DNA from 3 places in the Bacillus sp. FJAT-42376 genome. Region 3 is predicted to be linked to each of the others. Evidence: a T-box and tRNA genes for the amino acid it is inferred to sense, from the RefSeq annotation. Region 3 holds a T-box; the other regions hold tRNA genes.
What was found. A T-box is a leader RNA that pairs with one kind of tRNA and senses whether it is charged. The one in region 3 lies ahead of serS (serine--tRNA ligase), so its partner is inferred to be a tRNA-Ser.
Positions count from the first base shown of each region.

Region 1: it has a tRNA-Ser gene. The T-box ahead of serS (serine--tRNA ligase) is inferred to sense a tRNA for this amino acid. The anticodon was not compared.
Region 2: it has a tRNA-Ser gene. The T-box ahead of serS (serine--tRNA ligase) is inferred to sense a tRNA for this amino acid. The anticodon was not compared.

Region 1 is NZ_CP033906.1:604,206-613,997, forward strand. Features, by position in the region: gene CEF21_RS03070 (PP2C family protein-serine/threonine phosphatase) at 1-309, shown strand, start outside; gene CEF21_RS03075 (anti-sigma factor antagonist) at 372-704, shown strand; gene rsbW (anti-sigma B factor RsbW) at 701-1,183, shown strand; gene sigB (RNA polymerase sigma factor SigB) at 1,149-1,940, shown strand; gene CEF21_RS03090 (PP2C family serine/threonine-protein phosphatase) at 1,937-2,536, shown strand; gene CEF21_RS03095 (Tex family protein) at 2,838-5,003, shown strand; gene cmpA (cortex morphogenetic protein CmpA) at 5,033-5,143, opposite strand; gene CEF21_RS03105 (SprT family protein) at 5,254-5,703, shown strand; tRNA gene CEF21_RS03110 (tRNA-Asn) at 5,842-5,916, shown strand; tRNA gene CEF21_RS03115 (tRNA-Ser) at 5,941-6,031, shown strand; tRNA gene CEF21_RS03120 (tRNA-Glu) at 6,043-6,114, shown strand; tRNA gene CEF21_RS03125 (tRNA-Val) at 6,467-6,542, shown strand; tRNA gene CEF21_RS03130 (tRNA-Gln) at 6,559-6,633, shown strand; tRNA gene CEF21_RS03135 (tRNA-Lys) at 6,637-6,712, shown strand; tRNA gene CEF21_RS03140 (tRNA-Leu) at 6,726-6,807, shown strand; tRNA gene CEF21_RS03145 (tRNA-Leu) at 6,828-6,913, shown strand; tRNA gene CEF21_RS03150 (tRNA-Arg) at 6,977-7,053, shown strand; tRNA gene CEF21_RS03155 (tRNA-Pro) at 7,076-7,152, shown strand; tRNA gene CEF21_RS03160 (tRNA-Gly) at 7,172-7,245, shown strand; rRNA gene CEF21_RS03165 (16S ribosomal RNA) at 7,330-8,868, shown strand; rRNA gene CEF21_RS03170 (23S ribosomal RNA) at 9,111-9,792, shown strand, end outside.
Region 2 is NZ_CP033906.1:3,582,681-3,592,472, forward strand. Features, by position in the region: gene CEF21_RS17940 (GlgC family sugar phosphate nucleotidyltransferase) at 1-51, opposite strand, end outside; gene CEF21_RS17945 (glucose-1-phosphate adenylyltransferase) at 94-1,263, opposite strand; gene glgB (1,4-alpha-glucan branching enzyme) at 1,208-3,139, opposite strand; gene CEF21_RS17955 (GNAT family N-acetyltransferase) at 3,675-4,169, shown strand; tRNA gene CEF21_RS17960 (tRNA-Glu) at 4,320-4,391, opposite strand; tRNA gene CEF21_RS17965 (tRNA-Ser) at 4,400-4,490, opposite strand; tRNA gene CEF21_RS17970 (tRNA-Asn) at 4,553-4,627, opposite strand; tRNA gene CEF21_RS17975 (tRNA-Ile) at 4,634-4,707, opposite strand; tRNA gene CEF21_RS17980 (tRNA-Gly) at 4,723-4,796, opposite strand; tRNA gene CEF21_RS17985 (tRNA-His) at 4,802-4,877, opposite strand; tRNA gene CEF21_RS17990 (tRNA-Phe) at 4,895-4,970, opposite strand; tRNA gene CEF21_RS17995 (tRNA-Asp) at 5,104-5,180, opposite strand; tRNA gene CEF21_RS18000 (tRNA-Met) at 5,185-5,261, opposite strand; tRNA gene CEF21_RS18005 (tRNA-Ser) at 5,338-5,430, opposite strand; tRNA gene CEF21_RS18010 (tRNA-Ile) at 5,443-5,519, opposite strand; tRNA gene CEF21_RS18015 (tRNA-Met) at 5,524-5,600, opposite strand; tRNA gene CEF21_RS18020 (tRNA-Ala) at 5,623-5,698, opposite strand; tRNA gene CEF21_RS18025 (tRNA-Pro) at 5,711-5,787, opposite strand; tRNA gene CEF21_RS18030 (tRNA-Arg) at 5,793-5,869, opposite strand; tRNA gene CEF21_RS18035 (tRNA-Leu) at 5,883-5,968, opposite strand; tRNA gene CEF21_RS18040 (tRNA-Gly) at 5,979-6,053, opposite strand; tRNA gene CEF21_RS18045 (tRNA-Leu) at 6,064-6,145, opposite strand; tRNA gene CEF21_RS18050 (tRNA-Lys) at 6,159-6,234, opposite strand; tRNA gene CEF21_RS18055 (tRNA-Thr) at 6,387-6,462, opposite strand; tRNA gene CEF21_RS18060 (tRNA-Val) at 6,466-6,541, opposite strand; rRNA gene rrf (5S ribosomal RNA) at 6,580-6,695, opposite strand; rRNA gene CEF21_RS18070 (23S ribosomal RNA) at 6,830-9,757, opposite strand.
Region 3 is NZ_CP033906.1:356,309-366,100, reverse strand. Features, by position in the region: gene CEF21_RS01710 (cysteine hydrolase family protein) at 1-217, shown strand, start outside; gene CEF21_RS01705 (glycoside hydrolase family 18 protein) at 280-1,581, shown strand; gene CEF21_RS01700 (deoxynucleoside kinase) at 1,794-2,435, shown strand; gene CEF21_RS01695 (deoxynucleoside kinase) at 2,432-3,100, shown strand; gene CEF21_RS01690 (ABC transporter ATP-binding protein) at 3,528-4,463, shown strand; gene CEF21_RS01685 (ABC transporter permease) at 4,460-5,428, shown strand; tRNA gene CEF21_RS01680 (tRNA-Ser) at 5,547-5,639, opposite strand; gene serS (serine--tRNA ligase) at 5,708-6,991, opposite strand; T-box leader at 7,041-7,239, opposite strand; gene pdxT (pyridoxal 5'-phosphate synthase glutaminase subunit PdxT) at 7,293-7,883, opposite strand; gene pdxS (pyridoxal 5'-phosphate synthase lyase subunit PdxS) at 7,899-8,780, opposite strand; gene CEF21_RS01660 (D-alanyl-D-alanine carboxypeptidase family protein) at 8,932-9,792, opposite strand, start outside.

The DNA of each region.
Region 1 (9,792 bases), 250 kb from region 3:
CAAGAAGATACTTTTCACGACCTGGATGCCAGGGGGCTGGTTCTCGGAATAGACCAGAACGTGAAGTATAAACAATACGATAAAAAAGTAGAGTCAGGGGACATGATTGTCCTTTTATCTGACGGTGTTTCCGAAAGCAGATCCGAAGATGGGTTTGTTGAGAGATATGCAATTACGGATTTGATTAAAAAATATGAGCATTTGCCTGCTCAGAAAATTGCAGATACCATCTATCAGGAGTTCTTGTCCATGCAGGGTTTTCAGCTTAGGGATGATTTTACCTTTATTATTATCCGGAGAAATGTTTAATAGTAATTGGCAAAGGGTAGGAAACTAGTAGCATAAATCGTACTTGTCTGAGGTGAATATTAATGAATTTAAAAACAACGATTGAAAATATGGATCAGATTACAAAAGTAACTGTTGCAGGGGAAATAGATGCCTATACAGCACCAAAACTAAGAGAAGAGCTGCTTCCGCTTGCGGAACAAAGCAGCCCGCAGCTGATTATCAGTCTTCGCGACGTTTCGTATATGGATAGCACAGGGCTTGGAGTATTCGTCGGTCTTTTGAAGAACGTAAGAAAGAACGACGGGGAACTGCGTCTTGTTGAGCTTTCCGACCGTCTGGAAAGACTGTTTACAATCACAGGTCTTAATGACATCATCGACATTTCATCAAAAGCAGAGGGTGGGGTACAATGAATTCTGTAGTGGATTACATTGAAATGAAAATTCCTGCGAGACCTGAATATGTAGGCATTGTCCGCCTTACGCTTTCAGGAATCGCCAGCCGCATGGGTTATTCGTATGATGAAATTGAAGATTTGAAGATCGCAACGAGCGAAGCCTGCACAAATGCTGTGCAGCATGCATATAAGAACGTGGATAAAGGTGAAGTAACCATTGGTTTTGGCTTATATGAAGACCGGCTTGAAGTAATGGTATCAGATACTGGGCAAAGCTTTAATTTTGAAGAGAAGAAAAAGGAACTGGGACCTTATTCTTCAAATTCCAGTGTAGATTCCTTGCCGGAAGGAGGGTTAGGCCTTTACTTGATGGAAACGCTCATGGATGAGGTCCGTGTGCAGATCAGCACTGGAGTCACCGTATTTTTAACCAAGTTCTTGAATGGGGAGCGGGTGAACCATGACACAACCGTCACAAACTACGAAGCTAACTAAGGAACAAGTAAATGATCTCATCACCGCTTACCAGCAGACACAGGACGATCAGGCTCAGACCGATTTGGTTCATCACTACAGGGGTCTCGTTGAGACACTTGCCAAAAAATATTCACGGGGAAAAAGCTTCCACGAGGATTTGCTTCAAGTAGGAATGATTGGGCTTCTGGGCGCGATTAGAAGGTACGATTCTGAAGTGGGAAAATCCTTTGAAGCTTTTGCCATTCCGACCATTATTGGAGAAATCAAGAGATTTCTTCGTGATAAAACATGGAGTGTCCATGTTCCCCGGAGAATTAAAGAGCTGGGGCCTAAAATAAAGGCAGCTGTAGATGAATTGACAAACAACCTGCAGCGTTCGCCAAAAGTGTATGAAATAGCCGAGTATCTCGAAGTGACAGAGGAAGAAGTGCTGGAGACAATGGAGATGGGGAAAAGCTACCAGGCTCTATCAGTCGACCACTCAATTGAAGCGGATCCTGATGGCAGTACGGTAACGATCCTTGATATTGTCGGCTCTCAGGACGATGGATATGAACGGGTTAACCAGCGGATGATGCTGGAGAGTGTCCTCCATGTTTTGTCTGAGAGAGAAAAGCAGATTATCCAGCTTACATTTATCGAGAACAAAAGCCAGAAGGAAGCCGGAGAAGAACTTGGGATTTCCCAGATGCATGTTTCCAGGCTTCAGAGAAGAGCGATTCATAAGCTGAAAGAAGCCCTGGCTGCCGATAAATCAGTGGAGTATTATCAATGATCGAGAGAGAAACAAATGATCGAATCCGCGCTTTAGCTTTTCAGCAGCAGAAAAAAGGAAAGGTCCTCTGCGGAGACAGCTTTTTCATGAAAACGGCAGATGATTATTTCGTTTGTACGCTCGCAGACGGACTTGGGAGCGGAGAGCTCGCACATGAATCCTCACAGGCGATCAGCGACATCGTAGAAGCCTATCACGAGGAAGATGTAAACCAGCTCCTGATCCGGTGCAACCAAGCCTTGAAAGAAAAGCGCGGTGCAACAGTGTGTATTTTCAAAATGACTTTTGCAGATCAGCGTTTAGCCTATGGATCAGTTGGAAATATACGTTTCGTCATGTACAATCCTGCAGGAGACTTCGTATATCCTCTGCCCGTCCTCGGATACATGTCAGGCAAACCTCAAAAATTCAAAATCGGCTCATATGCATACCAAACAGGTGCAAAATTTATTGTCCATTCGGATGGCTTGAAAATCTCGGCTGTTAAATCGCTGCTGAGAGATCATCAATCGGTAGAGAATATTTCAGAAGCATTAGAACCGTATACCCTTGATCGGGATGACGATCTTACTTATATAGTCGGTCAAATTTTTTAAGATTCCATTAAAAAAGTTGACCGGCTATTTATTTTGGTTTTTTTAAAAGAAGGCTATGCTAATGCAGGATGATGGTTTACTTTGAGTGGAATGGGAAGCGGCTGCTTGCTTACTGAAAACGCCTGTTTAAAAAGCGCCAAAGAAAAAGTCTGCCCTTGCAGAACCGTTGAAATCTAACGGCTATGTTTAATGGGGGGAGTCTTAAAACAGAAAGTCTCCGTCCGGCTTTTTCATTACGCTGTAATGTGCGGTTCATTTTTTGATATGATGGATACATCTCGCTAATCGGAGGATGTTTAGGATGGAAAAGGAAAATCAGGATCAATTATTAAAATCACTGACTGAAAACGTGAAAATTCCTTACAAACAAGTAAAAAGTGTGATTGACCTTATTGAAGAAGGAAATACAGTGCCTTTTATTGCCCGCTATCGTAAAGAGATGACCGGGGCACTCGACGAGGTTCAAATTCGGGATATTTCTGAAGCGTGGCAGTACATGCTTAACTTGGAGGGCAGAAAAACTGAGGTCATCCGCCTAATTGAAGAACAGGGAAAATTAACAGATGAGTTAAGAAAAGAAATCACCTCTTCCGTAAAACTTCAGCAAGTAGAGGACTTATATAGACCGTATAAACAAAAAAGGAGAACGAAGGCCACTGCTGCAAAAGAGAAGGGGCTAGAGCCGCTGGCACAGTGGCTGATGAGCCTTCCTGCTTCGGGAAGTCCTGAGGAAAAGGCTGAATCCTTTATTAACCCGGATAAAGGGGTGGAAACCGCGGATGATGCTCTTCAGGGAGCAAAAGACATTGCAGCTGAAAAAATTGCGGATGAACCGGCCTACCGCAAGTGGATTCGGGAACAGACCTTTAAAAAGGGTATGTTGGCAACGACTGTAAAGGACAAAGAGAAGGACGAAAAAAATGTCTTTGAGATGTACTATGAATATGAAGAACCTGTCCATAAGGCAGCGCCGCATCGTGTATTAGCGATGAACCGGGGTGAAAAGGAGGACATCCTTCGCATTGCCATTAAACCTCCTGCCGAGCAGATTGTGGCCTATTTGATTAGGCAAGAGCTTGGCTCAAAGCATACGACCGCTAAGCAGCTGATGGAAGAGGCGATTGAAGACGCATATAAACGGCTGATCGAACCATCAATTGAGAGAGAAATCCGGAAGGAATTAACGGAGAAGGCAGACGCCCAGGCAATTCATATTTTCTCCGAAAACCTGAGGAATCTTCTTTTGCAGCCGCCTTTAAAAGGAAGAGTCGTATTGGGGCTCGATCCTGCATACAGAACAGGATGCAAGCTTGCTGTTGTAAGTGAAACCGGGAAGGTTGAGCATATCGGTGTGATCTATCCCCACCCGCCTGTAAATAAGAGAGAAGAAGCGCTGAAAACCATTCTGAAGCTGATTGAGACGCATAAAGTCGAGGTAATAGCTGTAGGGAACGGAACGGCATCAAGAGAAAGTGAACAGCTTGTGGCTGATGCGATTCAGCAGTCCGGAAAGGATTTGGCGTATCTCATTGTAAATGAAGCGGGAGCGAGTGTTTACTCTGCATCCGATTTAGCAAGGGAAGAGTTCCCGGATCTAAAGGTTGAGGAAAGAAGTGCGGTCTCTATCGCAAGAAGACTTCAGGATCCTCTAGCTGAGCTTGTGAAAATTGATCCGAAGTCTGTTGGGGTCGGCCAATATCAGCATGATGTCAGTCAGAAAAACCTGAATGATTCTCTGACATTCGTGGTAGAAACGGTAGTAAACCGTGTGGGAGTCAATGTCAATACGGCCTCGCCCGCCCTTCTCCAATATGTATCAGGCTTATCTAAAACCGTCGCGCAAAATATCGTGAAGAAGCGGGAAGAGTTAGGGAAAATTACAAGCAGGACACAGCTTAAGGGGATTCCGAGATTAGGAGCTAAAACCTATGAACAGGCCGTAGGCTTCCTTCGGATTATGGACGGGGAACAGCCGCTTGACCGTACATCCATTCACCCTGAGAGCTATAAAGAAGTAGCTTCCCTTTTAAAGCATCTAAATGCCTCCCCGGAGGATCTGGGTACAGAAGGCTTAAAGGAAAAAATTAAAAATCTTGATATAAAAGAGGCGGCTGAACAATTTGGTATAGGTGAGCTGACCCTGAAGGATATTTGTGATGCTCTCATTCAGCCTGGGCGGGATCCCCGGGATGAAGTGGCGAAACCATTGCTGAAGAAAAATGTCCTGAAGCTCGAGGATTTAAGCAAAGGCCTTGAACTGCAAGGAACAGTAAGGAACGTGGTCGACTTTGGCGCATTCGTCGATATTGGAGTGAAGCAGGACGGCCTCGTTCATATATCCAAATTAAGCAGGCAGTATGTAAAGCACCCGCTGGATGTGGTCAGTGTAGGTGATGTCGTAACCGTTTGGGTGGACTCTGTTGACGTAAATAAAGGACGGGTATCGCTGACAATGCTGTCTGAATAAACATTGCAAGATGAAAACACTGCTTCGGTTTAGCAGTGTTTTTTTCTGTAAAAATACCAGCACTGATTCAGCAGCTTAATCTGATAGCAATTTTTCTCGTGAAAAGCACGCATCATCTGATTTTTTAACCATGACGGCATTGCTCATGCCTCCTTAATCGTTATAATGGAGTGAGGGTATTAGCTAATGTATGCAATGGATAAATGTCCTGTTCTTTAAACAAGACTGGGATTAGAAAGGTGCTGCAGGCATGGATCAGCAAGAGCTCCAAACGATGGTGGAAGAAATCTCTTCCAGTTGTTTTAATAAATCATTTACCCATAAAGCGGTCTTCAATAACAGATTAAGGTCAACCGGAGGGAGGTACATGCTGTCTTCCCACAATATTGAAATCAATCCGAAGCATGTTGAGGAGCATGGAGAGAATGAATTGAAAGGGATCATTAAGCACGAACTCTGTCACTACCATCTTCATCTTGAAGGAAGAGGGTACCGCCACCGGGACAGGGAATTTAGACAGCTGCTTGCTGAAGTAGGAGCTCCCCGTTTTTGCACTCCTATTAAAAAGACGCAAAAACAAAAAACGATTCACTTGTACGCATGCACAGCCTGTTTCACGCGATTTGAGAGAAAAAGGAGGATGGACACAAAAAAGTATGTGTGCGGAAAGTGCGGCGGCTCCATAAAACAAGTAATTTAAGTGTTGACGGCATAAATAATCTATGGTAAATTATAAAAGCCGTCGTGAGAGACAGGCTAAGCAAGAAAATTAAATGAATAATGACATTGACTTTGAGTCATAATTTATCTATAATTAAGAAAGTCTGTTGTTTATTATTCCGCAGTAGCTCAGTGGTAGAGCTATCGGCTGTTAACCGATCGGTCGCAGGTTCGAGTCCTGCCTGCGGAGCCATATTATATTTATCAGCACACAGATGGGGAAGTACTCAAGTGGCTGAAGAGGCGCCCCTGCTAAGGGTGTAGGTCGCGTAAGCGGCGCGAGGGTTCAAATCCCTCCTTCTCCGCCATCTATTCATACGGCCCGTTGGTCAAGCGGTTAAGACACCGCCCTTTCACGGCGGTAACACGGGTTCGAATCCCGTACGGGTCATTTTTTATTTTAGGACAACTATTCTATTAGGGTTCTAAACAGGCGTAACCAACACTCAGCATAGTAAAATGCAAGAGGGTTGGGAGGAGCAAGCAGTGCCAGGAGTCGAAGAAACGACCACCGGAACGCACACAGGTGCGTGAGGATGGGAGTGAGTGAAGACGACAACGCAATGCACCGCTCATCGCAAGCCGAAACCAGCATTCAACCAAAGTGAAATACAAGAGGGTTGAGAGGAGCAAGCAGTGCTAGGAGTCGAAGGAGCGACCACCGGAGCGCACACAAGTGCGTGAGGATGGGAGTGAGTGAAGACGACAACGCAATGCACCGCTCATCGCAAGCCGAAATCCATGGAGGATTAGCTCAGCTGGGAGAGCATCTGCCTTACAAGCAGAGGGTCGGCGGTTCGATCCCGTCATCCTCCACCAGAGACACTTTTATTTTTGGGCTATAGCCAAGCGGTAAGGCAACGGACTTTGACTCCGTCATGCGTTGGTTCGAATCCAGCTAGCCCAGCCATCCGAGCCATTAGCTCAGTCGGTAGAGCATCTGACTTTTAATCAGAGGGTCGAAGGTTCGAGTCCTTCATGGCTCACCATTTATTTTCATATGCGGGTGTGGCGGAACTGGCAGACGCACTAGACTTAGGATCTAGCGCCTTCGGGCGTGGGGGTTCGACTCCCTTCACCCGCACTTTATTACTAACTTAACATGCGGTCGTGGCGGAATGGCAGACGCGCTAGGTTGAGGGCCTAGTGGGGGCAACCCCGTGGAAGTTCGACTCTTCTCGGCCGCACCAAAAACATTTTAAAAAAATGTTGACAAACAAATCACGATTTGATAAGATATATAAGTCGCTAATGCGCCCGTAGCTCAATTGGATAGAGCGTTTGACTACGGATCAAAAGGTTAGGGGTTCGACTCCTCTCGGGCGCGCCAATTAAATTTAAACTTGCGGTTGCGGGAAGTAGCTCAGCTTGGTAGAGCACTTGGTTTGGGACCAAGGGGTCGCAGGTTCGAATCCTGTCTTCCCGACCAGAAGTATACATATTAATATGCGGGTGTAGTTTAATGGTAAAACCTCAGCCTTCCAAGCTGATGTCGTGGGTTCGATTCCCATCACCCGCTCCAATTTTTAAAATGATCTTTGAAAACTAAACAAATCGAAGTGCCAACGTTAATTCTAGAGCAACAAACAAGAGCTAGTCAAACTACTTTTTGGAGAGTTTGATCCTGGCTCAGGACGAACGCTGGCGGCGTGCCTAATACATGCAAGTCGAGCGGATCTCTTCGGAGATCAGCGGCGGACGGGTGAGTAACACGTGGGCAACCTGCCTGTAAGACTGGGATAACTCCGGGAAACCGGAGCTAATACCGGATAACCTTTCGAACCGCATGGTTCGGAATTGAAAGACGGTTATGCTGTCACTTACAGATGGGCCCGCGGCGCATTAGCTAGTTGGTGAGGTAATGGCTCACCAAGGCGACGATGCGTAGCCGACCTGAGAGGGTGATCGGCCACACTGGGACTGAGACACGGCCCAGACTCCTACGGGAGGCAGCAGTAGGGAATCTTCCGCAATGGACGAAAGTCTGACGGAGCAACGCCGCGTGAGTGATGAAGGTTTTCGGATCGTAAAGCTCTGTTGTTAGGGAAGAACAAGTGCGGGAGTCACTGCCCGCGCCTTGACGGTACCTAACCAGAAAGCCACGGCTAACTACGTGCCAGCAGCCGCGGTAATACGTAGGTGGCAAGCGTTGTCCGGAATTATTGGGCGTAAAGCGCGCGCAGGCGGTCTTTTAAGTCTGATGTGAAAGCCCCCGGCTCAACCGGGGAGGGTCATTGGAAACTGGAGGACTTGAGTGCAGAAGAGGAGAGTGGAATTCCACGTGTAGCGGTGAAATGCGTAGAGATGTGGAGGAACACCAGTGGCGAAGGCGACTCTCTGGTCTGTAACTGACGCTGAGGCGCGAAAGCGTGGGGAGCGAACAGGATTAGATACCCTGGTAGTCCACGCCGTAAACGATGAGTGCTAAGTGTTAGAGGGTTTCCGCCCTTTAGTGCTGCAGCTAACGCATTAAGCACTCCGCCTGGGGAGTACGGTCGCAAGACTGAAACTCAAAGGAATTGACGGGGGCCCGCACAAGCGGTGGAGCATGTGGTTTAATTCGAAGCAACGCGAAGAACCTTACCAGGTCTTGACATCCTCTGCCACTTCTAGAGATAGAAGGTTCCCCTTCGGGGGACAGAGTGACAGGTGGTGCATGGTTGTCGTCAGCTCGTGTCGTGAGATGTTGGGTTAAGTCCCGCAACGAGCGCAACCCTTGATCTTAGTTGCCAGCATTCAGTTGGGCACTCTAAGGTGACTGCCGGTGACAAACCGGAGGAAGGTGGGGATGACGTCAAATCATCATGCCCCTTATGACCTGGGCTACACACGTGCTACAATGGATGGTACAAAGGGCAGCGAAACCGCGAGGTTCAGCGAATCCCATAAAACCATTCTCAGTTCGGATTGCAGGCTGCAACTCGCCTGCATGAAGCCGGAATCGCTAGTAATCGCGGATCAGCATGCCGCGGTGAATACGTTCCCGGGCCTTGTACACACCGCCCGTCACACCACGAGAGTTTGCAACACCCGAAGTCGGTGGGGTAACCCGTAAGGGAGCCAGCCGCCTAAGGTGGGGCAGATGATTGGGGTGAAGTCGTAACAAGGTAGCCGTATCGGAAGGTGCGGCTGGATCACCTCCTTTCTAAGGAAGAATTATCAGCACCCATGCGGTGCAGCGATTAACGGACGCACTTCGAATTTGTTTAGTTTTGAGAGATCATTCTCTCTTAACTTGTTCTTTGAAAACTAGATAACGATATGAATGTCAAACATTCACACGAGTAAGAAAGAACCTTACGATTTTCTTCTGCGTCTATCGCAGAATGAAATGAAAAGTCTGAAGACATCTGTTTTCAGCTTCTAACGAAGATAACTCCGTTATCAGGTTAAGTTAGAAAGGGCGCACGGTGGATGCCTTGGCACTAGGAGCCGATGAAGGACGGTACGAACACCGATATGCTTCGGGGAGCTGTAAGTAAGCGTTGATCCGGAGATTTCCGAATGGGGAAACCCGCTGCTCGTAATGGAGCAGCATCCTGACTTGAATACATAGAGTCTGGAAGGCATACCCGGGGAACTGAAACATCTAAGTACCCGGAGGAAGAGAAAGCAAATGCGATTCCCTGAGTAGCGGCGAGCGAAACGGGATCAGCCCAAACCAGAAGGCTTGCCTTCTGGGGTTGTAGGACACTCAACACGGAGTTACAAAGGAACGGGGTAGGCGAAGCGGTCTGGAAAGGCCCGCCAGAGAAGGTAACAGCCCTGTAATCGAAACTTCGTTCCCTCCTGAGTGGATCCTGAGTACGGCGGGACACGAGAAATCCCGTCGGAATCCGGGAGGACCATCTCCCAAGGCTAAATACTCCCTAGTGACCGATAGTGAACCAGTACCGTGAGGGAAAGGTGAAAAGCACCCCGGAAGGGGAGTGAAACAGATCCTGAAACCGTGTGCCTACAAGTAGTCAGAGCCCGTTAACGGGTGATGGCGTGCCTTTTGTAGAATGAACCGGCGAGTTACGATTACGTGCAAGGTTAAGTTGAAGAGACGGAGCCGCAGCGAAAGCGA
Region 2 (9,792 bases), 1.0 Mb from region 3:
ATCCAGACTATGTGCTGTCGCATCAATTATTCCAAGCATGCTCATATTCATGCTCTGCCACCTCTTTCTTATCTACTGGTTTATTTATATTTTCTATTCAGTGACTTTCGCATCCCGCGCAACTGCTTGCTGCTGTCGAATATAGTCCGGAGTTACAAGCAGGACTTCTTCCAGTTCTGCATTGGAACGGATGACCGTACCGTCTTCAATGGTCACTCCGCCCGGGACAATGGCATTTTCAATATATACGTTGTTCCCGATTACGGCATCAGGCATGACGACACATTTTTTCACATAAGAATCTTTGCCGACCGTTACTCCCTGGAACAGCACCGAATGGTGAACGGTTCCATATACTACACAGCCTTCATTAACGAGAGAATCTGTTACTTCTGCTTCGGCAGAGATAAATTGAGGCGGCTGATTCGGATTGACGGAATAAATTCTCCAATCCTGACTGAACAAATTAAGCTCCGGATCATCTGCCAGTAAATCCATATTGGCTTCCCAAAGGCTTTTAACTGTCCCCACATCTTTCCAGTATCCTTTAAATGGATAAGCGACGAGTTTTTTCTTTTCTTCAATTAACAAAGGAATAACATCTTTTCCAAAGTCGTTGCTTGAATACGGATTCCGTTCATCCATCTCCAGATATTCCTGAAGCACCGACCACTTAAAGATATAAACACCCATTGATGCCAGATTGTTTTTAGGATTTTGAGGTTTCTCATCAAATTCTGTGACTTCCAGCTGGTCATTTGTATTCATAATTCCGAACCTGTTTGCCTCTTCCCAAGGAACTTCAATGACTGAAATAGATACGTCAGCGTTTCTTTCAATATGATAGTCTAGCATCTTAGAGTAATCCATTTTGTAAATATGGTCTCCTGACAGAATCAGAACATATTCAGGATCATACTGCTCTAAGTAGTTTAAATTTTGATAGATGGCGCTGGCTGTTCCTTTGTACCATTTTACCTCTGATGATTCTGCATACGGAGGAAGAACCGTTACCCCTCCATTTTTACGGTCCAGATCCCATGCACTGCCGATTCCAATGTAGGAGTGAAGAACCAGCGGCTGATATTGAGTCAATACCCCTACCGTGTCGATTCCTGAGTTTGTACAGTTACTTAAAGGAAAGTCTATTATTCTGTATTTCCCTCCGAATGGAACGGCCGGTTTTGCCAAATTTTTCGTTAACGAACTAAGACGGCTGCCTTTTCCCCCTGCCAGAAGCATTGCTACGCATTTCTTTTTCATTGTTGTTCTCCTTCCTCTTTTTAATTGCTCTCAGCAAGCTAAAACCAAATGGCGGAACCGTCATACTAATGCTGTACGGCTGGCCATGTAGTTCCTCATTTTCCGCTTTCAGCTCTTTATGATTGATTTGTCCGGAACCACCGAACTTTACGTCATCACTGTTCAATATTTCAACATACCGTGTATCAGCAGGTACCCCGATTTTATAATCATGGTACACGTCGCTTCGGAAGTTGCATACGGCAATTAGCAGTTCTCCATCCTTTAATCCTTTTCTCATAAAAGAATAGATGCTCTGCTCCGCATTATCTGCATCAATCCACTCGAATCCTTCTGGCGAATGATCCAGTTCAAATAGAGGACGCTGCTTTTTATACACATTAAGCAGCTCTTTAAAATAGACTCTGGTTTTACTGTGAAGCTCAAACTCTTCCAAAAACCAGTCAAGCTGTTCAAGGTCCTTCCACTCATCAAACTGTCCAAATTCCGCTCCCATAAACAGCAATTTTTTGCCGGGATGTGCAAGCATATATCCCATTAAAAGTCTCAGCTGTGCAAACTTTTGCCAATAGTCGCCCGGCATCTTATTCAGCAATGACTTTTTGCCGTAGACGACTTCATCATGAGAGAAAGGCAGAATAAAATTCTCATTAAAAGCGTACATGAATGAAAACGTCATTTTGTGATGAATGTGCCTGCGTTCGTGCTGATCCGTTTCCATGTATTCCAGGACATCGTTCATCCATCCCATATTCCATTTATAGTTAAAGCCCAGTCCTCCATCAGATACTGGTGCTGTTACAAGCGGCCAGTCTGTTGAATCTTCAGCAATCATGAGCACCTGCGGATCGTAGGCAAAAACCGTTTCGTTTAGTTTTTTCAAAAAGCTTACTGCATATGGATTTTCAAAAGCGGAATCCGTATTGGGCCAATAAAGCATATTCGCTACTGCATCAACCCTGAAACCATCAATATGATATTTCTCCAGCCAAAAAAGGGCATTAGAGATCAAGAAACTATGTACTTCCGGTTTGCCCAAGTCGAAATTGGCTGTACCCCAAACCTCATTCTCCCGGTCTTTATAATTTTCATATTCGTAAACCGGCTCACCGTCAAACATATAAAGCCCATGCGCATCCTTGCAAAAATGACCTGGAACCCAATCCATAATTACCCCGAGATCATTTTGGTGAAAGAGATCAATAAATGCCATAAACTCTTGCGGTGTTCCATATCTGCTCGTTGCAGCAAAGTAGCCGGTTCCCTGATAGCCCCAAGATCTGTCGTAAGGATGTTCTATGACGGGCATCAGTTCAATATGGGTAAAACCATGTTCCAAAACATAGGGTATAAGTTCTTCAGCAAGCTCTTTATACGTATATAAACTTCCATCCTCTTTCTTTTTCCAGGATGCCAGGTTCAGCTCGTAAATGAAAAATGGTTTTTGATATATATTTTTGGCCTTTTTCTTTTTCAGCCACTTCTGATCGTTCCATTTGTATCCGTTCAAATCCGCCACAACCGAAGCGGTATTTGGTTTCACCTCCGCATAAAAGGCAAACGGGTCCGCTTTAAGAAGCCTGGAACCATTTTTGGTGATTAGCTCATATTTATAAACATCTCCAAGCTTAATATCCGAAAAAAACCCAGACCAGATTCCCTGGCTGCTTATTTTTTCAAGGGCATGTCCTGTACCTTTCCACTCATTAAAATCCCCCGCAATTCTTACTTGTCTCGCATGCGGTGCCCAAACGGTGAATTGAACTCCTTTTACTCCATCAATGGTTTTTAAATGAGCGCCAAATTGATCAAAGCTCTTGAACAAATTTCCTTCATGAAACAAATGAACTTCGAATTCTGTAGGACTAGCAATCATCCAGAACGAACCCTCCCCGCTTTTTAGGGTGTATCCCAATCTATATACCCCTATTTATACTTTTTAATTCACTTTTTCAAAAAAAAAACCTTTTATGCAAGCGTTTTTATATTTAGACATAATCCAACAAAAAAAAATGCATGTGAATAAATTGTTATTTCTATAAATAAATGTACAAGAAGAATAAAATAAATTGAGAAAAAACCTTTATTAAATAAAGGTTTAGGAATAACCAGAAAATATATCCATTATTCTAAGAACATAGTATACTGAAAAATTTGTCGAATGTTTTTTTTAAAAGTTCCCGTGCAAAATGAGATTTCATGGAGAAGAAAGAAGGAATGTCCTCCTTCTATTAAATACATAAGGAGAATTTTGTCAGTAAATTGATTCGTTCATCATAGATTGAATCGGTAAAGATGAATGACAGAAAAAGACTTCTTCTGAAAAATGGTTGCCCACAGCATCTGTATGTTATATATTTTCAAAAACAGCATGAGGAGGTTTTCATTTGCTTTCATTGGAAGAACCGAATATGAAATATAGAGATGCATATATGGATTTTTACAAGGAGTGGAAAGAATCCGGAGAAAAAATTGTCCCTTGGATAGCGGCGAGAGACCCAGTCAATTTTTCAGCATATCTTCAATATATGGAATCGGAAAAAATCGAAGGAAACATTTCGCCTCATTTTGTACCTCACTCCACGTACTGGCTTATTGATGAAGCAGGGAAAGTTGTAGGTTCAGTGAATGTAAGGCATAGATTAAACGATTCTTTATTACAGCGCGGCGGGCATATCGGCTATGGAATCAGGCCCTCAGAAAGAGAAAAAGGATATGCTGCTGCTATTTTAACTTACGCTCTGGAAAAGACGAGGGAATTGGGGATTACGGAAGTACTAGTGACATGTGACCAAAAAAATATCGCCTCTGAGAAAACCATTATTAAAAACGGCGGACAGTTCGATTCATTATTTACAGACGAAGATGGCAGCATTGTAAAACGGTTTTGGATTAAAAATGAATAGTTTACACGGGAAAACAAACAGATTGTAAAACCATATGTCACTCTCACCCCAGTCAAAAGGTAAATAGGAATAGGCAGACGATACTGTCAGAGCTTTTCGTCAAGAGAAAACCATAGAAAAAAACGCTGCGATAACGCAGCGTTTTTATTATGACCCGTACGGGATTCGAACCCGTGTTACCGCCGTGAAAGGGCGGTGTCTTAACCGCTTGACCAACGGGCCATTATGAATGGCGGAGAAGGAGGGATTTGAACCCTCGCGCCGCTTACGCGACCTACACCCTTAGCAGGGGCGCCTCTTCAGCCACTTGAGTACTTCCCCGTATATAAATAGATGATCTGTGAAGGAATTCTCACAAATCTGCCTGAATCTATAAATTTAAATGGCTCCGCAGGCAGGACTCGAACCTGCGACCGATCGGTTAACAGCCGATAGCTCTACCACTGAGCTACTGCGGAATAAAATGGGCCTGAATGGACTCGAACCATCGACCTCACGCTTATCAGGCGTGCGCTCTAACCAGCTGAGCTACAGGCCCATATTCAAATTGAAATGGAGCGGGTGATGGGAATCGAACCCACTACATCAGCTTGGAAGGCTGAGGTTTTACCAGTAAACTACACCCGCAAATATGGGGCGACTGATGGGAATCGAACCCACGAATGTCGGAACCACAATCCGATGCGTTAACCACTTCGCCACAATCGCCAATATACAATAATAAATGGTGGCTTGGGACGGAATCGAACCGCCGACACATGGATTTTCAGTCCATTGCTCTACCGACTGAGCTACCAAGCCATTATGTTATGTATCACTTGCACCATCGAATAAATCTCAGAATCATTATTCATTCTTATATGCTCCGGTGCTTATGAGCTGCTTAAGCCCCTTGCTTTTAATTAAGGTATCATATGTATCATCTAAAAACAAATGGCGGTCCGGACGGGACTCGAACCCGCGACCTCCTGCGTGACAGGCAGGCATTCTAACCAACTGAACTACCGGACCATTTTGGTTGCGGGGACAGGATTTGAACCTGCGACCTTCGGGTTATGAGCCCGACGAGCTACCAGACTGCTCCACCCCGCGACAATAAGAAATATAAAGTTTATTCATGCTCCCAGACAGCTGACTGTCCTCGCTTCAGGAAGTAGAATTTTAAAAATGGAGGAGGAAGAGGGATTCGAACCCCCGCGGGGTTTGACCCCCCTGTCGGTTTTCAAGACCGATCCCTTCAGCCAGACTTGGGTATTCCTCCGGGTAATAGAAATGGTGGACCTTGTAGGACTCGAACCTACGACCGGACGGTTATGAGCCGTCTGCTCTAACCAGCTGAGCTAAAGGTCCTATATGGTAGCGGCGGAGGGGATCGAACCCACGACCTCACGGGTATGAACCGTACGCTCTAGCCAGCTGAGCTACGCCGCCATATAGATGATTAAATAAATATTGGTGGAGCCTAGCGGGATCGAACCGCTGACCTCCTGCGTGCAAGGCAGGCGCTCTCCCAGCTGAGCTAAGGCCCCAATATGTATGGATGGTCGGGAAGACAGGATTCGAACCTGCGACCCCTTGGTCCCAAACCAAGTGCTCTACCAAGCTGAGCTACTTCCCGATAAATGGCGCGCCCGAGAGGAGTCGAACCCCTAACCTTTTGATCCGTAGTCAAACGCTCTATCCAATTGAGCTACGGGCGCATTATAATTAAAGTGCCGAGGACCGGGATCGAACCGGTACGGTAGTCACCTACCGCAGGATTTTAAGTCCTGTGCGTCTGCCAATTCCGCCACCCCGGCATTATGGGATTGGAGCGGAAGACGGGATTCGAACCCGCGACCCCCACCTTGGCAAGGTGGTGTTCTACCACTGAACTACTTCCGCAAAATCAAGATGCGGGTGAAGGGAGTCGAACCCCCACGCCCGAAGGCGCTAGATCCTAAGTCTAGTGCGTCTGCCAGTTCCGCCACACCCGCATATTAAATTAAATGGTGAGCCATGAAGGACTCGAACCTTCGACCCTCTGATTAAAAGTCAGATGCTCTACCGACTGAGCTAATGGCTCCTTGGTTTGCCTACACTCTGAAGTTTGCAGGACGCCCAAATCTCAGAAAGCTTATTCAAGCAGCGGCTCCATTTGGGCGCTGGTGTTTCGCTTCGAAGATTATTCGAACGTGCTCTGCCGACTGAGCTAATTGAGCATACGGCCAAAGAAAATGGTGCCGGCAAGAGGACTTGAACCCCCAACCTACTGATTACAAGTCAGTTGCTCTACCAATTGAGCTACACCGGCAAGTGGTGGAGGATGACGGGATCGAACCGCCGACCCTCTGCTTGTAAGGCAGATGCTCTCCCAGCTGAGCTAATCCTCCGAAGTTAAAGCCGTCAAAGCTTTAACACATATGTATATGCCTGGCGGCGTCCTACTCTCACAGGGGGAAACCCCCAACTACCATCGGCGCTAAAGAGCTTAACTTCCGTGTTCGGTATGGGAACGGGTGTGACCTCTTTGCCATAGTCACCAAACATATTTCTTAAAAAAGCGACAAGATTTATTATATCTCTTTTCAGAAGAAAAACAAGATATTTTTCGATCTTTTTTTGCTCTTTCAAAACTAGATAACGATGTGCTTCACGAGTAGGGAAGCCTTACTTGAATAAAGGTTAAGTCCTCGACCGATTAGTATTCGTCAGCTGCACGTGTCGCCACGCTTCCACCTCGAACCTATCAACCTGATCATCTTTCAGGGGTCTTACTCAAATGATGGGAAATCTCATCTTGAGGGGGGCTTCATGCTTAGATGCTTTCAGCACTTATCCCGTCCGCACATAGCTACCCAGCGATGCCTTTGGCAAGACAACTGGTACACCAGCGGTGCGTCCATCCCGGTCCTCTCGTACTAAGGACAGCTCCTCTCAAATTTCCTGCGCCCGCGACGGATAGGGACCGAACTGTCTCACGACGTTCTGAACCCAGCTCGCGTACCGCTTTAATGGGCGAACAGCCCAACCCTTGGGACCGACTACAGCCCCAGGATGCGATGAGCCGACATCGAGGTGCCAAACCTCCCCGTCGATGTGGACTCTTGGGGGAGATAAGCCTGTTATCCCCGGGGTAGCTTTTATCCGTTGAGCGATGGCCCTTCCATGCGGAACCACCGGATCACTAAGCCCGACTTTCGTCCCTGCTCGACTTGTAGGTCTCGCAGTCAAGCTCCCTTGTGCCTTTACACTCTGCGAATGATTTCCAACCATTCTGAGGGAACCTTTGGGCGCCTCCGTTACATTTTAGGAGGCGACCGCCCCAGTCAAACTGCCCGCCTGACACTGTCTCCCGGCCCGATCAGGGCCGCGGGTTAGAAGTTCAACACAGCCAGGGTAGTATCCCACCGATGCCTCCACCGAAGCTGGCGCTCCGGTTTCCAAGGCTCCTACCTATCCTGTACAAGCTGTGCCAAAATTCAATATCAGGCTGCAGTAAAGCTCCACGGGGTCTTTCCGTCCTGTCGCGGGTAACCTGCATCTTCACAGGTACTATAATTTCACCGAGTCTCTCGTTGAGACAGTGCCCAGATCGTTACGCCTTTCGTGCGGGTCGGAACTTACCCGACAAGGAATTTCGCTACCTTAGGACCGTTATAGTTACGGCCGCCGTTTACTGGGGCTTCAATTCAAAGCTTCGCTTGCGCTAACCTCTCCTCTTAACCTTCCAGCACCGGGCAGGCGTCAGCCCCTATACTTCGCCTTGCGGCTTCGCAGAGACCTGTGTTTTTGCTAAACAGTCGCCTGGGCCTATTCACTGCGGCTCTTCAAGGCTATTCACCCTAAAGAGCACCCCTTCTCCCGAAGTTACGGGGTCATTTTGCCGAGTTCCTTAACGAGAGTTCTCTCGATCACCTTAGGATTCTCTCCTCGCCTACCTGTGTCGGTTTGCGGTACGGGCACCATTTTCCTCGCTAGAAGCTTTTCTAGGCAGTGTGGAATCAGGAACTTCGGTACTTAATTTCCCTCGCCATCACAGCTCAGCCTTAACCAAGGGACGGATTTGCCTATCCCTTGAGCCTACCTGCTTGGACGCGCATATCCAACAGCGCGCTTACCCTATCCTCCTGCGTCCCTCCATTGCTCAAACGGAAAAGAGGTGGTACAGGAATCTCAACCTGTTGTCCATCGCCTACGCCTTTCGGCCTCGGCTTAGGTCCCGACTAACCCTGAGCGGACGAGCCTTCCTCAGGAAACCTTAGGCATTCGGTGGAGGGGATTCTCACCCCTCTTTCGCTACTCATACCGGCATTCTCACTTCTAAGCGCTCCACCAGTCCTTCCGGTCTGGCTTCACAGCCCTTAGAACGCTCTCCTACCACTGTTCTGAAAGAACAGTCCACAGCTTCGGTGATCCGTTTAGCCCCGGTACATTTTCGGCGCAGGGTCACTCGACCAGTGAGCTATTACGCACTCTTTAAATGGTGGCTGCTTCTAAGCCAACATCCTGGTTGTCTAAGCAACCCCACATCCTTTTCCACTTAACGGATACTTGGGGACCTTAGCTGGTGGTCTGGGCTGTTTCCCTTTTGACTACGGATCTTATCACTCGCAGTCTGACTCCCATAGATAAGTCTTTGGCATTCGGAGTTTGACTGAATTCGGTAACCCGATGAGGGCCCCTAGTCCAATCAGTGCTCTACCTCCAAGACTCTTGCTATGAGGCTAGCCCTAAAGCTATTTCGGAGAGAACCAGCTATCTCCAGGTTCGATTGGAATTTCTCCGCTACCCACACCTCATCCCCGCACTTTTCAACGTGCGTGGGTTCGGGCCTCCATTCAGTGTTACCTGAACTTCACCCTGGACATGGGTAGATCACCTGGTTTCGGGTCTACGACCACGTACTCATTCGCCCTATTCAGACTCGCTTTCGCTGCGGCTCCGTCTCTTCAACTTAACCTTGCACGTAATCGTAACTCGCCGGTTCATTCTACAAAAGGCACGCCATCACCCGTTAACGGGCTCTGACTACTTGTAGGCACACGGTTTCAGGATCTGTTTCACTCCCCTTCCGGGGTGCTTTTCACCTTTCCCTCACGGTACTGGTTCACTATCGGTCACTAGGGAGTATTTAGCCTTGGGAGATGGTCCTCCCGGATTCCGACGGGATTTCTCGTGTCCCGCCGTACTCAGGATCCACTCAGGAGGGAACGAAGTTTCGATTACAGGGCTGTTACCTTCTCTGGCGGGCCTTTCCAGACCGCTTCGCCTACCCCGTTCCTTTGTAACTCCGTGTTGAGTGTCCTACAACCCCAGAAGGCAAGCCTTCTGGTTTGGGCTGATCCCGTTTCGCTCGCCGCTACTCAGGGAATCGCATTTGCTTTCTCTTCCTCCGGGTACTTAGATGTTTCAGTTCCCCGGGTATGCCTTCCAGACTCTATGTATTCAAGTCAGGATGCTGCTCCATTACGAGCAGCGGGTTTCCCCATTCGGAAATCTCCGGATCAACGCTTACTTACAGCTCCCCGAAGCATATCGGTGTTCGTACCGTCCTTCATCGGCTCCTAGTGCCAAGGCATCCACCGTGCGCCCTTTCTAACTTAACCTGATAACGGAGTTATCTTCGTTAGAAGCTGAAAAC
Region 3 (9,792 bases):
ATATCATTTAAAAATAGACACGCTCATTTTAACCGGCCTTGCCGGAAACATCTGTGTCCTCTTTACCGCTAATGATGCCTACATGCGCGGATACAATCTGATTGTCCCGCCGGATACCGTGGCATCCGTCAGTGATGAAGATGAAGAATATGCCCTCCGCATGATGAAAAACGTCTTAAAAGCCAAGGTTGAACCGAGCGATGCGCTCAAGCTCTAGCATAGGGATCTAATCCTGCTCATATTCTTCTATAGAAGGAAGAGGGATGAGGAGGACGCTTTATGCAAATCTATACAGTAAAACGTGGAGATACGCTATCCATGATTGCTTTTCGGTACGGCACTTCCGCCCGGGATATAGAAGAAGCGAACCAGCTTCCGAATCCGGACCGGCTTGTTGTCGGACAATCGCTCGTTATTCCTATTATGGGCCGTTTTTATACGATTAAACAGGGGGATACCTTATGGAGTGTGTCTCAATTATTTTCCATCCAGCCAAATGAGCTTGCCCGCATTAACCGGCTGAACATGAATAGTCCGCTGCAAATTGGCTTCCGGCTCTACATTCCTGAGCCTCCTAAACGGAAGGCGGAATTTAACGCCTATTTAGAACCCGCTCAAAATGAGGTAACCGAGGGGCAAAAGCAAAGCGCACGGGAAGCAGCACCTTATTTAACGTATTTAGGTCCGTTCAGTTTTCGGATTCAAAAGGATGGCACATTAAAGGAACCTCCCTTAAACAGTCTGCCGGATATTGCATCCGCAAACCGTGTTACCCTGATGATGATTGTGACGAATCTAACCGACGAGGGCTTCAGTGATGAAATTGGACGAATTGTATTGAATGATCAGCAAGTCCAAAACCGGCTGCTCAGCGATATAACATCTAAGGCAAAAAAGTATGGCTTTCGGGATATTCATTTTGACATGGAGTATTTAAGGCCGGCAGACAAAGAAGCCTATAACGCCTTTCTCAGAAAAGCGAAACAGCAGTTCCAGAAAGAAGGGTGGCTGATGTCTACCGCTCTTGCTCCCAAAACGAAAGCAGATCAAAAAGGGAAATGGTACGAGGCACACGATTACAAGGCACATGGCCAAATCGCTGACTTTGTCGTCCTGATGACTTATGAATGGGGCTACAGCGGCGGTCCTCCCCTCGCTGTGTCCCCCATTGGATCTGTAAAAGAAGTTCTGGACTACGCTTTAACCGAAATGCCCGGGTCCAAAATTATGATGGGCCAGAATTTATACGGCTATGACTGGACGCTTCCTTTTAAGCCCGGCGGGGAGTTTGCGAAAGCCATCAGTCCGCAGCAGGGAATTGAACTGGCTGCCAAATACAATGAGGCGATCCAATACAGCCAGAAAGATCAGGCGCCCCATTTTAATTACCGGGATGAATCAGACAGAGAGCATGAAGTGTGGTTTGAAGATGCCCGCTCCATCCAGGCAAAATTCAATCTCGTAAAGCAGCTGAATCTGAGAGGGGTGAGCTATTGGAAGCTCGGACTTTCCTTTCCTCAAAACTGGCTCTTGATTCAGGATCAGTTCCAAGTAGAAAAAAAGACAGTTCCTTCCCGCTGAACTGTCTTTCTTTTTCTCTCCCCGGCCAACCTGTCCTCCCGCGTCTCCAAAAAACAATTCCCCCAAAATGGAAACCGCTGTGATAAAATAAAGTTTGTCTTTTTTAAAAAAGTTGTCGAAAAATGTACTTATCACACCTATTCAGCCTGTCACCAGGCTCATCATACCAGGATATGCGTTTCTGATTGAATTGCAGCAAAGGAGGAACCGGCATGGAAGGAATACCCTTCATTACCGTGGAAGGTCCAATTGGCGTGGGCAAAACCTCTCTCGCCAAAGCGATTTCGGACCATTATCGATATCAGCTACTCAAGGAAATCGTGGATGAAAATCCATTCTTAGGAAAATTTTACGAGAACATTGATGAATGGAGTTTCCAAACAGAAATGTTTTTCTTATGCAACCGGTATAAACAGCTTGAAGAAATCAATTCGGATTATCTTAAGCTTGATCATGCGGTTGTAGCGGATTATCATATCTACAAAAATCTGATTTTCGCCAAACGCACACTTAAGGACGAGCAGTACAAGAAATACATTCAAATCTATGATATTTTAACAAGCGACATGCCTAAACCGAATATCATTATTTATTTGAGCGCAAGCCTTGAGACCCTTCTCGAAAGAATTTCCCAGCGGGGGCGGGATATCGAAAAAAATATCGATCCCGGCTACCTGGAGCAGCTTTCTGCAGATTATGAAACAGCAATGGCTCAGTGGGAGCAGATTAACCCGGAAATTCCAATCCTCCGCTTTAATGGGGACGAGCTTGATTTTGTCCACCGGCCTGAGGATTTAACGTATATCTTAAAACGACTTGATGATTATTTGTTAAAAGGAGTCAGCCATTCATGAACTTACGCGATCAATATGGAATTCCAAAGGATGCGGTGATCACGATCGCCGGAACGGTCGGAGTGGGAAAGTCCACAATGACGAATGCGTTAGCCGAAGCCCTGAACTTCCGCACATCCTTTGAAAAAGTAGACACCAACCCCTATCTCGATAAATTTTATGCCGATTTTGAGCGATGGAGCTTCCATCTTCAAATCTATTTTCTTGCAGAGCGTTTTAAAGAGCAAAAGAGAATTTTTGAATACGGCGGCGGATTTATTCAGGACCGTTCCATCTATGAAGACACCGGCATTTTTGCGAAAATGCATTACGAAAAGGGAACCATGACCGAGGTTGATTATGAAACGTACACCAATTTGTTTGACGCTATGGTAATGACCCCTTATTTCCCTCATCCGGATCTGCTCATCTACTTGGAAGGCAGCCTGGAAGATATTCTGAGCAGAATTGAGCTGCGCGGCCGCCCGATGGAGCAGCAGACCCCGATTTCTTATTGGGAGGAAATGCACGGCCGTTATGAAAATTGGATCAACAGCTTTAATACGTGCCCGGTCATGCGTTTGAATATCAGCGATTATGATATTTTGGCAAACGGCGGGTCTGTTGAGCCCATCATTGAAAAAATCAGCTACTTTATGAAACAATCCCGCAAACTGAAAAGATAAATCCATTCCGAGAGGCTGGGACATAACTAAAATTGTTGTCCTTAAGCCGAATATTTTTTTGAAAAAGCATGAAAAGCAATAAAACCGAACGATTACGAAGCTCTATACCAGAGTTTCAAATAATCGTTCGGTTTTTTTATTCGCTATGTTAAAGCATTTTGTTGATTTTTTTACCCCTGTTGATTGAAGCGGAAGGCGTGAGACTCCTGCGGGAGCAGCGGGACAGGTGAGACCCCGCAGTCGCGAAGCGGCGAGGAGGCTCACCGCCCGCCCCGCTGGTCGCTGAGCGCCTGTAGCGGAAATCAACAGCCAAGTTTAAAAGAGCTTTTTATTAACCCGAAACCTTTTGTTCCAGCCTCTTTTTTGAAACTTTTCCCATTTTCCAATCGTAATAAAAAGGAGACCGGACGAAAAAGGAGGAAATGAGTTGTCATATGTACTGGAAGTCCAAGGACTAAAAAAGAAAATAGGCAAGCGATACATAGTGAATGATGTGAATTTCAGAGTGGAGGAAGGGGAAATATTCGGCTTGCTCGGACCGAATGGAGCCGGCAAGACCACCATTATCCGCATGATTACCGGACTGATTAACCGTACTGGCGGAAGTGTGCTCATTAAAGGAAACGATGTGGATGCGAACTTTAAAGAATCCATGAATGAACTGGGTGCCATTGTTGAAAACCCGGAGTTTTATAAGTACATGTCCGGCTATGCCAATCTTAAGCATTACGCACGCATGTCTTTAAAGCCGATTTCAGAAGAAAGAATGAAGGAAGTCATTCAGCTCGTGAAGCTTGAAGGAGCCATCCATCAAAAGGTGAAGACGTATTCCCTTGGCATGAGGCAGCGCCTCGGAGTCGCCCAGGCGCTTTTACATCATCCTTCCCTGCTTATTCTCGACGAACCGACAAACGGATTGCATCCCCAGGGGATGAAAGAGCTGAGAGACTACCTCAAATTACTCGCCCGGAACGGGACCTCGGTTCTTGTCTCTTCCCACATGCTTGGGGAAATGCAGCTCATGTGCGACCGATTTGCCATTATTGAAAAAGGAGAGCTGACCCATGTTTCAACAATGGAGGATACAGAGCTTGCTGCGGCAGAAGAAATGCGGGAAGTACTCCTTGTCGTCAGTTCAGCCGATGAAGCAGCTGCGCTGCCGGAGCTCGGCTCACTTTCTGAAAATCTGACTGTGACGAATCAGCAGACACTGACATTTACAGCGAAATATGATTCACTCCCTATGATTATAAAAGAACTAACCGATCACGGAATTCTCGTTTATGAAATGACCCCGCTCAAAAAATCATTGGAAGACCGTTTCCTTGAGCTGACCAGAGAGAAGGAGGAAGCCCTCTCATGATAAATTTAGTCAAAAATGAATGGATGAAAATCTTCGCAAAAAAATCGTCCTGGATTTATTTTATATTGCTCGCTGTATTCCTTATTATCATCACGGTCGCTACTGCATACATAGACAAAACGAAGACCGATTCAAACTGGAGACCTGCGGTTGAAGAAGAAATCGCTAATTTAAGAGCGCAGCAAAGCGATCCGAAAATCGAGGAAGGAGAAAAAGAGGCTCTTTCCGGACAAATCGCAGAACAGCAATTTTACTTGGACAAGAATGTGAATCCGACGCTTAGAAGCAACTGGCAATTTGCAAACTCTGAAGGAATATCCCTGTTCTCCATGGTTGCACTATTCGCCGTCATTGTTTCAAGTACAAGCGTGGCTTCAGAGTTTTCAGACGGCACCATTAAACAATTGTTAATCCGGCCCCATCGCCGGTGGAAAATTCTTTTATCGAAATACATTTCGGTCCTGGTTTACTCGCTGCTGCTTCTTCTTTTTACGGCTGCGGCAAGCGTAGTAGCCGGCACTTTCCTTTATGGAGCAGGAGATTTCGCAGCCAAAATAGCGGAAGTTCCCCTCACCATGAACGGCGGGGAAACGGTTGTTGCAGGGGCGGGCAGTATGTTTGTTCAAAAAAGTCTCCTGTACATTCCAAACTTGCTTATGGTGATGACTATAGCCTTTATGCTATCCACTCTATTCAAAAGCCAATCTATGGCGGTAGGCATCGGAATCTTCGTTCTCTTTATGAACAATGCTTTAAATGTGGGCGTACAGCTTCTAATCGGGCTCAAACAAGAGTGGGCAAAACTGCTGCTGTTCCCCCACCTGAATTTAATGGAATATGCGGCTGCAGATGAAATCCTTCCGGGTGTAACCCTCACGTTTTCATCACTTGTCCTGCTTGTCTATTACATTCTTTTTATCGCGGTAACCTTTTTCTTTTTCCAAAAGAAAGACGTGAGTATTTAAAACGCAAAAAGGATGCCTGCGCGGGCATCCTTTTCTATTATAGACATAAAAAAAATTCGTTACATGAACCATGTAACGAACCAATCTCCAATTTATGCGCGTAACATAATAATCATTATGGAGGAGGAAGGGGGATTCGAACCCCCGCGAGGTTTGACCCTCCTGTCGGTTTTCAAGACCGATCCCTTCAGCCGGACTTGGGTATTCCTCCGTGTCGACAAGAATAAATATATCAGATATAAACATCCCTGTCAACACTGTTTCAAAAAATAAATGATATTATTGAGCTGGCTGGATGACTTCTTTATTTCCCATATAAGGACGGAGCACTTCAGGAATAATGACCGTACCATCTTCCTGCTGATAGTTTTCCAATATTGCTGCCACAGTACGTCCAAGCGCCAATCCTGATCCATTCAGTGTGTGAATCGGCTCCGGCTTCGCCTTCGGTTCAGGACGGAAACGAATGTTTGCACGGCGCGCCTGGAAAGATTCAAAGTTGCTGCAAGAAGAAATCTCGCGGTAAGAACCGTAGCTTGGAATCCAGACCTCCAAATCATATTTCTTCGCAGCCGTAAACCCAAGGTCAGCTGTACACATGCTCATGACGCGATATGGAAGGTTGAGAAGCTGAAGCACTTTTTCAGCATGTCCAGTCAGATTTTCAAGCTCCTGATAAGAGTCTTCCGGCTTAACAAACTTCACAAGCTCTACTTTATTGAACTGGTGCTGACGGATCAAACCGCGTGTATCCCGTCCCGCAGAACCGGCTTCTGAACGGAAGCATGCGCTGAACGCTGTGTAGCTGATCGGAAGCTGAGATGCTTCAAGGATTTCATCACGGTGCATGTTCGTCACCGGCACTTCTGCTGTTGGAATGAGGAAGTAATCCTCTTCTCTGATTTTAAACGCATCTTCTTCAAACTTTGGCAGCTGACCCGTACCCGTCATGCTCGCACGGTTTACCATGTATGGAGGGAGCACCTCCGTATAGCCGTGTTCATCCGTATGAAGATCCATCATGAAGTTCAGCAATGCACGCTCCAGGCGGGCACCCAGTCCTTTGTAGAAAACGAAACGGCTTCCAGTTACTTTTGCCGCTCTCTCGAAATCAAGAATGTCTAAATGATCGGCTACGTCCCAATGAGCTTTCGCTTCAAAATCAAACTCACGGATCTCGCCCCATTTGCGGATTTCAATATTATCATCCTCGGAATCCCCTTGAGGAACACTTTCATGAGGAATGTTCGGAATAGAAAGAAGCAGTTTTTCAAGAGCTTCTTCTACTTCGCGGAGCTCGTCATCGATTTCTTTGATCCGGTCACCCACCTGGCGCATTTCTTTAATCATGTCATCCGCATCTTTTTTCTCTTTTTTAAGGGCAGCAATTTGACCGGATACTTCATTCCGTTTGCTTTTCAGCTCTTCAGTTGCCGCAATCAGTTCCCGTCTTTTAGAATCAAGCTCTTCAAATTTCCCGAAATCCGTTAAATCCTCTCCGCGAAAAGACAGTTTTTGTTTAACTTCTTCAAAATTTTGACGCAAATACTTAATATCCAGCACAGCAATCTCTCCTTTTCTTCAAACAAAATAAAAAACTCCCGTCCCCTAATGAAGGGACGAGAGTTAACCCGCGATGCCACCCTAATTGAAGACCGAAGTCTTCCAGCTCTGCATGATAACGGCCATGACCGGAAGCATTTCAATGCTTCACTCGAGGACGGATTCACAAACTTCCAGCACCGGTTCGCACCACCCACCGGCTCTCTTCAGAAGGAACATCTGCTACTGCTTCCTGTCAATGTTTTAGCGATTTCTTTGATAGTTCATAATTTACTACAAGTCTGAACCAGTTTCAACCTTTTTATGCAGGAGCTTTTTCTTTTGACCCTTTCACCATCTCCAGGAAAAGCTCTGTCATCCGGTGGTCATCGGTTAATTCAGGATGGAACGAGCACCCGAGCAGATGGTCCTGCTTCGCTGCCACAATCCGTCCGTTGTGTGTGGAAAGGACTTCGACGTTCTCCCCTGCCTCCACGATATGAGGAGCACGGATAAACACCCCGGTGAAATGTTCGCCTACACCGGTAATCGTCAGGTCGGCTTCGAAGCTTTCACGCTGACGGCCAAACGAATTTCGTTCCACCTTAATATCCATAACACCCAAATGTCCTTCTTCATAGCCGACAATGTCGGAAGCAAGGATAATCAGACCCGCACATGTTCCAAAGATCGGCTTTCGGCTAGCTGCGAACTTTCTCAGCGGCTCCATAAATTCATATTTATCAATGAGCCGGCGGATGGCCGTACTTTCACCGCCTGGCAGGATCAGCCCGTCGATCTCGTTCAGCTGTTCAGGACGCTTTACCGTTACAGCCTGTGCACCAATGGCTTCAATCGACCGGATGTGCTCCCGGAACGCCCCTTGAAGCGCTAATACTCCAATTGTATACATCTGCAAAACTCCTTTTTACCAGCCGCGCTCCTGCATACGGTTTTCAGGCAGAAGTGTTGAAATTTCAATGCCTTTCATCGCTGTTCCAAGACCTTTGGACAGCTCAGCGATCAGGGCATAATCTTCATAGTGGGTTGTTGCTTCTACAATGGCCCGTGCAAATTTAGCCGGATTTTCGGATTTGAAAATTCCGGATCCGACAAATACACCGTCAGAGCCAAGCTGCATCATAAGCGCTGCATCTGCAGGGGTCGCAATCCCGCCGGCAGCAAAGTTCACAACCGGCAGACGGCCTTCGCGCTTAATTTGAAGAAGAAGTTCATATGGAGCACCTAATAGTTTAGCTTCTGTCATTAACTCATCTTCATTCATGCCGGCCACTTTGCGGATTTGGGCATTGACCTTCCGCATATGTCTTACCGCTTCCACAATGTTTCCTGTACCTGGCTCGCCTTTTGTGCGAAGCATAGAGGCACCTTCTCCAATACGGCGTGCAGCTTCACCTAAATCGCGGCAGCCGCAGACGAAAGGAACCGTGTAATCACGCTTGTTCAAGTGGTATTCTTCATCCGCAGGAGTCAGAACTTCACTCTCATCTATATAATCCACGCCCATCGCTTCCAGCACACGCGCTTCTACGATATGGCCGATTCTCGCTTTTGCCATAACAGGAATCGAAACGGCCTTCATGACGTCCTCGACAATTGTCGGATCCGCCATTCTCGCAACTCCGCCTGCCGCACGGATATCAGCAGGAACACGCTCAAGAGCCATAACGGCTACAGCGCCCGCTTCCTCTGCGATTTTCGCCTGCTCTGCATTCACAACGTCCATGATAACGCCGCCTTTTTGCATTTCTGCCATGCCGCGTTTTACACGATCTGTACCTGTATTCATTGTAAATCCCCCTCTATACTCAACATTGTTATTTATGAAATCATATTCTCTATTCTATCTCATATCTCCCAATAATCCTATACTGGATATTCAATATTCTAAAAGTTCAGGTGGTAAAAAAAGACACCTGCAAGAGGTGTCTTTTCATGTATTAAGAGAACCAGCCGGATACAGTTTGAACAACACTATCCCAAAGACCGGCAAAAAAACCGCCGATGCCTCTCATGGAAAGAACAAACCAATTCGCTTTCTCTACGCCTTCTTTTGTGACAACGTTGACTTCCCCGCCTGTTTCACCAGTCAGGAAACCATAATCTTTCTCGCTGCCTTTATAGTCTACCACCATTTTTCCGACAGACTCTTTTGCTTTAAAAGGGGCAGCCAGTTCCCCATTTTCATTCAATTTCTTTTTATCAATCACATATTTTGCCTTGAAGTTTTCTTTATCCCCATTTTTCATAGCGACCGTCAAAGGCTGATCGGTTTGAATCTGAACTTCTTTTTCTTTTCCGCTTACAACAGGGATAGAAGATTTGCCTTTAATTTGATAGCCTGCAGGATACAGTTCTTCTACCGAATAGTTGTTAAAGGCGTAATCAAGCATTTTCTTCGTTTCTTTAAAACGAGGAGATTTTAAATCGCCTGTTCCATCTGTCGCATCAAGAACAACTGTAATGACACGCATCCCATTTTTCTTAGCTGTTGCTGTAAAGGAAGAACCGGCAGAGTCGGTAGAACCGGTTTTAAGGCCGTCTACTCCTTCGTACTCGTAAATTAAGCCCTTAAGCATCCAGTTGTAGTTCGGCATTTCCGTTCCTTCTTTGAAGGTCTTTCTGGGAATGCTGGATATTTCTAAAGCCTCAGGAAAATCCTGAATGAGACGTGCCGCAAGTTTCGCCATATCGCGTGCCGACACTTCACTTTGCTCATCTTCCGTCGTTCCTTCCGGGAAATTTCCCTGAAGGTCTTTATTTTCAAGTCCTGTTGCATTGACGAAATGATAATCCGTCAT